Regions from separate parts of the Microbacterium sp. NPDC058345 genome, predicted to be linked through region 2. Evidence: predicted binding sites of a transcription regulator. Region 2 holds the regulator's gene; the other holds the start of a gene.
The links. The regulator LexA, encoded in region 2, represses DNA repair genes until DNA is damaged. The targets are predictions, from matches to a motif close to TCGAACANNTGTTCGA.

Region 1: ACFWH5_RS03680 (Rv2578c family radical SAM protein) is a predicted target of LexA. The motif match lies at 1,620-1,635, and genes of this name have one in related genera.

Annotation. Positions count from the first base shown of each region.
Region 1 is NZ_JBHXIG010000001.1:771,687-775,089, forward strand. Features, by position in the region: gene ACFWH5_RS03670 (carbohydrate ABC transporter permease) at 1-487, opposite strand, end outside; gene ACFWH5_RS03675 (LacI family DNA-binding transcriptional regulator) at 484-1,536, opposite strand; gene ACFWH5_RS03680 (Rv2578c family radical SAM protein) at 1,691-2,740, shown strand; gene ACFWH5_RS03685 (hypothetical protein) at 2,806-2,997, opposite strand; gene ACFWH5_RS03690 (DEAD/DEAH box helicase) at 3,156-3,403, opposite strand, start outside.
Region 2 is NZ_JBHXIG010000004.1:177,605-181,007, reverse strand. Features, by position in the region: gene ACFWH5_RS15265 (histidinol-phosphate transaminase) at 1-278, opposite strand, end outside; gene ACFWH5_RS15260 (LysM peptidoglycan-binding domain-containing protein) at 325-690, opposite strand; gene lexA (transcriptional repressor LexA) at 964-1,650, shown strand; gene metE (5-methyltetrahydropteroyltriglutamate--homocysteine S-methyltransferase) at 1,714-3,403, opposite strand, start outside.

The DNA.
Region 1 (3,403 bases), on a different contig from region 2:
CGAACCATCCGAGCACGCCGTTGAGCGGGCCGGAGTTGGGGTTGTAGATCATGCGCCACACGATGGCGATGACCACCGGCGGCATCGCCCAGGGGATGAGCGCGAGCACGCGCGTGAGGCCTTTCAGACGCAGGTTGCTGTTCAGCAGCAGGGCCAGGCACATCGCACAGACGAGTGTCAGCAGGGCGACGGAGGCGGACCAGATCAGTCCGATGCCGAACGAGCCCCAGAACCGTCGGTTGTCGGCGAGGTCGATGTAGTTCTCGAGACCGTTGAAGCTGATCTCGGCGTTCCGCTGCAGTGTGGCGTCGGTGAACCCGATGGCCACGCCGCTCACCAGCGGGATCACCGAGAAGAGGATGATGGGCAGCAGCGCGGGGATGACGAGGGCGATCGCCTCCTTGCGCTGCGCGCGCGTGCGGGCGCCGATCTGGCGCACCTTCGGCTGCGTGCGGGTCTTCGACGGCCTGTCGGTTGCGGTGGTCATCCGGCGACCCTCTCGTTGTCGACAACCGCCGCCCGGACGGTCGGATGTCCCGCCGCTTCGCTGCGCGTGGATCCGCGGACGACCAGTTGCGGGGCGACGGCGACGGTGTGCGCGGCACGGTCGGGCTCGGCGATGCGCGCGAGGAGCAGCTCGGCGGCGACGCGGCCGCGCTCGGCGGCGCCCATGTCGACGCTCGTCAGTCCCGGACGAACGACGGAGGCGAGCTCGGTGTTGTCGATGCCGGTGACGGCCAGGTCGCGGGGAACCGAGAGTCCGAGGTCCTCGGCGGCACGCAGCACGCCGACGCCGATCAGATCGTTCGCGGCGATGATGGCCTGCGGCCGGTCGTCGCGGTTGAGGAGGGGGATCGCCGCCTCGTAGCCGGCGTTGATGGTGAAGTCAGCGGCGGCGACGCTCTCCGCGCGGATGGCGGGGTGGGCGGCCAGCGCACCGGCGAACCCGTCGCGCCGGAACGCACCGGGAGTCGTGTCCACGGGGCCGTTGATGAAGGCGAGGTGCTGATGGGAGCACTCGACCAGGTGATCGACGACCTGTCGCATCGCCGTCAGCGAGTCCGCTCGCACGGTGTCGAATCCGGCGTCCTCCGGTACCCGGCCGAGCACGACGACGGGAACCGGGACGGCGGCGAGTGCGGTGAGCAGATGATCGGTCACGCGCAGCGGAGAGATGATGAGCCCGTCCACGTACCCGCGGCTGAGGTCGCGCACGACATCCACCGATGAGGATGCGTCACCGGTCGAGGAGAGGATCAACCGGTACCCGGATGCGGCGATGACCTGCTGGATGGCGGTCATCATCTCGACGTAGACCGGGTTGCCGATGTCGGCGACGGCATAGGCGAGCTGGAAGGTGCGCCCACGCTTGAGGGACTGCGCGGTGGCGTCGGCGACGTAGCCGAGCTCAGCGGCCGCCTGCCGCACCTTCGCGACGGTCTCCGCGCTCGCGATCTGCCCGTTGAGCGCACGCGAGGCCGACGCGATGGACACCCCAGCACGCGTGGCGACCTGTGTGATCGTGGCTCGGCCCATGGGCTCCCCTTCGAGCGTTGTAAACGTTTCCAAAGCTGTTGTAAACGTTCCCACGATCGCGCCGGACTGTCAAGAGATCTGCGCAGCACAGATGTTCTTCGAAGCTCGCGCCACGCTTCTTGACATTGTGTCGTTCTTTTGTTCGACTAATGAGATGCGCTGGCAGGGACAGACGATCGACGATGCCGATGCTGACGCGCTCCCCGGGCTCGAGAAGCGCACGGGCATCGTCCAGTCGGTGACCACCCCGGAGTTCGCGGGCATGGTCTTTCACGAGGTGCTGTCGAAGTCGGCGCTGAACCGCGTCCCCGGCGCATCGCGGATGCCGTTCAGCTGGACGATCAATCCGTACCGTGGATGCAGTCATGCGTGCTCATACTGCTTCGCTCGGGGCACGCACGAGTACCTCGATCTCGACGGAGGCGCGGACTTCGATTCGCAGATCGTGGTGAAGACGAACGTGGTGGAAGTGCTGCAGCGCGAGCTGCGAAAGGGTTCTTGGCAGCACGAGACCGTGGCGCTCGGCACCAACACCGACCCGTACCAGCGCGCCGAGGGCCGTTACCGGCTGATGCCGGGCATCATCCGCGCACTGGCCGACTCGGGCACGCCCATGTCGATCCTCACCAAAGGCACACTGATCCGACGCGACATCCCCCTGCTGGTCGAAGCCGCGAAGCAGGTGCCCATCGACGTGCAGATGTCGATCGCGATGTACGACGACGCCCTGCAGCATTCCATCGAGCCGGGCACGCCCACGACGCAGGCGCGGCTCGACACGGTGCGAGCGCTGACGGATGCCGGGTTCCGCGTCGGCGTCTTCCTCATGCCCGTGCTGCCGCATCTGAACGACTCGATCGCGGCCATCGACGAGGCGCTCCGGCGCATCAAGGACGCCGGCGCAGATCACGCCGTCTACGGGTCACTGCATCTGCGGCCCGGCGTGAAGCCGTGGTTCTTCCAGTGGCTGCAGCGAGAGCATCCGGACCTCGTGCCGTCGTACCGGGGGCTGTATCCCGGGGTGTCGGTCGAGGCGCCCAAGCCCTACCGTCAGTGGCTGGCGAAGCGGATGCGACCGCTCATCCGCGCGCACGGGCTCCACGCGCAGTCCGAAGAGGAGCACGACCGGATGCGCGGCATCATGCGCGCGCGCACCGCCGTTCCGACGGCACCGAAGCCGGAAGCGGCGCCGATGCTCTTCTGAGGTCGCACGGCCCTGACATCCTGTGCGGGACCTCGCGAAGGGCCGCGTTGAGCCGCCGGACAGCCTCAGACCGAGTCGCGCTCTTTCACGGGAGCAGTCATGACGACCAGGATGAGCAGCGCGAGCGGCCCGAGGAACATGCCGGCGACGAACCAGCCGAGCTTCGAACGGCCCTGAATTCCGGCCAGACCGCTGATCGTCAGGGCGATGCAGAACCAGACCGTTCCACCCGCAGTCGCCCAATCCCCCCATTGCATACCGGCGAGCCTATCGGCCCTGACATCCTGTGCGGGACCTCGCGGCGAACGCCGAATACACCGGATGCCGACGAGCGCACCGGTTGTCGACGTCGTTTCCCGGTGCACTCGGCGAGTTCCGGTGCACTCGTCGAGCGCACCGGAACTCGTCGCGACGGTCAGGAGGTGAGCTCTGCGGCGCTCGGCATCCGGCCGGTGATCTCTTCGATCACGTCGTCGCCCGGCCGGGCACTGTCGAACGGCGCCTCGATCTCGGCGCGGCCGAGCAGGTCCTCCATCCGACGGCGACGGTGACGGGTGATCAGCGTGACCACACGGCCCGAGCGTCCGGCGCGACCGGTGCGACCCGCGCGATGCAGGTACGTCTTGTACTCGTCGGGAGCATCCGCCTGCACGACGAGGTCGA
Region 2 (3,403 bases):
TTGCCGGCCCAGATGCGCTCGGCGGTCAGACCGTGGCCGAGATAAGTCGCGAACGCCTGCCGCAGCGCGGTGAACTCCCGGTCGGGATACCGGTTCACCTCGCGCAGGGCCCGGGCGATGCCGTCGAGGATGTCGTCGGCCACCTCATCGGGCACCGGATGGGTGTTCTCGTTCACGTTCAGCGCCACCGGCAGCGGCGCCTGTGGCGCGCCGTACGGAGTCAGCCCGCGAAGGTCGTCGCGAAGGGGCAGATCGTCAAGAGAGGTCACCCTTCCCATCGTAGAGCGCGCACCTCGGCCGACCCTGCGCGTGACGTCACACGGTTCAGTCGGCGTACTCCGCGGGAAGCGCCAGCGTGGTGCCGGTCTGGATCATGCCGCTCGGCAGGCTGTTCAGACGCATGATGGCGTCGACGACCTCGCGCGGGTCGGCATCGGGCGCCGCATCGGCCGCGATCGACCACAGAGTGTCGCCCGGCATCACCGTGACCGTCTCGAACGACGGCACTGCGGCCTGCTCCCCCGAGGCCAGCGCGGATCCGCCCGCCAGCGCGGAGAAGACGATCCCGGCGGCGACCGGCGCCGAGGCGAGGGCGAGGAGCACGCGGCGACCGCGTGCGGTCAGTCGCAGCCGTGTCGCCGGCGCAGCGGTGCGTGCGGTCATCGGCGGCTGGATGCTGATGGTGCTCATGGTGTGCTCCTCTTCTTCTCCGCCTCGACGGCGGGAAGCTTTCGCATCCGGCATTCGGCCGGGAATGCCGGATGCGAAGCTGTGTTCCGAATGTATCTTCGATATCGAACAGCTGTCAAGAATTCTTCGAACTTCCGTTCCCGATCAGGCCGACACGCTCGAACAGATCTTCCGAATTCGGCGAAATCTCGGATACGGTTTCGATAACGACAGCCCACCACGGGCCACCGACATTCGAACCGGACGCCTCGACAGAGCGCATGGAGGAGCAGCATGAGCGAGAACCCCGCCCCGGCATCCGAGGCGCCGCGCACGCGTCGGCGCAAGAACCTGAGCGCCAAGCAGATGGCGATCCTCGAGGTCATCCAGACCTCGATCGCCCGCCACGGCTACCCGCCGAGCATGCGCGAGATCGGCGACGCCGTCGGCCTCAAGTCCCTGTCCAGCGTCACGCATCAGCTGGGGCAGCTGGAACTCAGCGGCTACCTGCGCCGCGACCCGGGCAAGACGCGTGCCATGGAGGTGCTCATCGACCTGCCCGGCACGAGCACCGAGAACCCGGCCGACAGTGCGCCCGCGGTCGGCGACGCCGCCCTGGTGCCGCTGGTCGGGCAGATCGCGGCCGGCGTGCCGATCACCGCCGAGCAGCAGGTCGAGGAGATCTTCCCGCTGCCGCGGCAGCTGGTGGGCAAGGGCGACCTGTTCATGCTCAAGGTCAACGGCGACTCGATGATCGATGCCGCCATCTGCGACGGTGACTGGGTCGTGGTCCGCACGCAGAACACCGCCGAGAACGGTGAGATCGTCGCGGCCCTGCTCGACGATGAGGCCACCGTGAAGACCTTCCGGCAGCGCGACGGACACACCTGGCTGCTCCCCCGCAACTCGTCGTTCGAGCCGATCCTCGGCGACGACGCCGTCGTCCTCGGCAAGGTCGTGGCGGTGCTGCGCGCCGTCTGAGATTCCTGCGCATACGGGGAACGCCTCGTCCGGAGCATCCGGACGAGGCGTTCCTCATTTCGATCAGGCGGGGACGGTGACGTCCTCGCGGACGCGACGGGTGGCCTCGACGATGTTGCGCAGCGACGCCACCGTCTCGTCGTAGCCGCGCGTCTTCAGACCGCAGTCAGGGTTCACCCACAGCTGACGCAGCGGCAGCTCGTCGACGGCCCGCCGCAGCAGCGACTCGACCTCATCGGCGCTGGGCACGCGGGGCGAGTGGATGTCGTAGACGCCGGGGCCGATGCCGTGGTCGAAGCCCGCCTCGGCCACCTCGGCGACGACCTCCATGCGGCTGCGCGCCGCCTCGATCGAGGTGACGTCGGCGTCCAGCGCGCGGATCGCGTCGATGACGACGCCGAACTCCGAATAGCAGAGGTGCGTGTGCACCTGTGTCGCCGCGGCGGCGCCTCCCGTCGCGAGCCGGAACGAGCGCACCGACCAGTCGAGGTAGGCGGGCTGGTCCGCCGTCTTCAACGGCAGCAGCTCACGCAGCGCCGGCTCGTCGACCTGGATGATCGCGATCCCCGCCGCCTCGAGGTCCGCGATCTCGTCGCGCAGCGCCAGGGCGACCTGGTCGGCGGTCTCGCCCAGCGGCTGGTCGTCGCGGACGAACGACCAGGCGAGGATCGTGACCGGCCCGGTGAGCATGCCCTTGACGTGCTTGACGCTCAACGACTGCGCGTAGGACGCCCAGGAGACCGTGATCGGCGCGGGACGCGACACGTCACCCCACAGGATCGACGGCCGCGTGGCGCGCGATCCGTAGGACTGCACCCAGCCGTGCTCGGTCACGGCGAAGCCGTCGAGGTTCTCTGCGAAGTACTGCACCATGTCGTTGCGCTCCGGCTCGCCGTGCACCAGCACGTCGAGTCCGAGATCCTCCTGCAGCGCGACCACACGATCGATCTCGGCCTTGAGGAACGCCTCGTAGTCGTCCGCGGGGAGCTCGCCGCGGAGGAACTGCGCGCGGGCGCGGCGGATGTCGCCGGTCTGCGGGAAGGAGCCGATCGTGGTGAGCGGCAGCGAGGGCAGGTTCAGGGCCTCCTGCGCCGACTCGCGCTGCTCGTAGGAGACGCGCGAGAAGTCCGCCTCGGCGAGCGTGCGACCGCGCACCGCGCCGTCACGCACGCCCGGCGCGTCCTTCCGGTCGGCGAGCGCGGCCGATGCCTCCGCCAGCTCCGCGGCGATGGCGTTGCGCCCTGCCGCGAGGCCGCGGGCCAGCGTGACGATCTGACCGACCTTCTGGTCGGCGAACGCCAGCCACGAGACCAGCCGGGCGTCGAGGGCCGCCTCGTCCTGGACGTCGTGCGGCACGTGCAGCAGCGAGGTCGACGTGGAGGCCGAGACGGATGCGGCGCCGAGCGCGCGAAGCGCCTCGAGCTTCGCGAACGCGCCGTCCAGGTCGCCGCGCCAGATGTTGTGCCCGTCGATCACGCCGCCGACAAGGGTCTTCGCCCCCAGGTCGGGGAGCGCATCCGGAACGCCGCCTCGCACCAGGTCGATCGCGATGGCCTCGACCGGCGCCGCGGCCAGTACCGGCAGCGCCTCGCCGAGCTCCGCATACGGTGCCGCGACGAAGATCGACGGACGGTCTGCAGCGCCGCCGAGCGCCGCGAGGGCCCGCCGTGCGGCATCCGCCAGCTGCGCGGTCGAGGCGGGCAGGGACTCGCTGACCAGGGCGGGCTCGTCGAGCTGCACCCAGTCGGCGCCG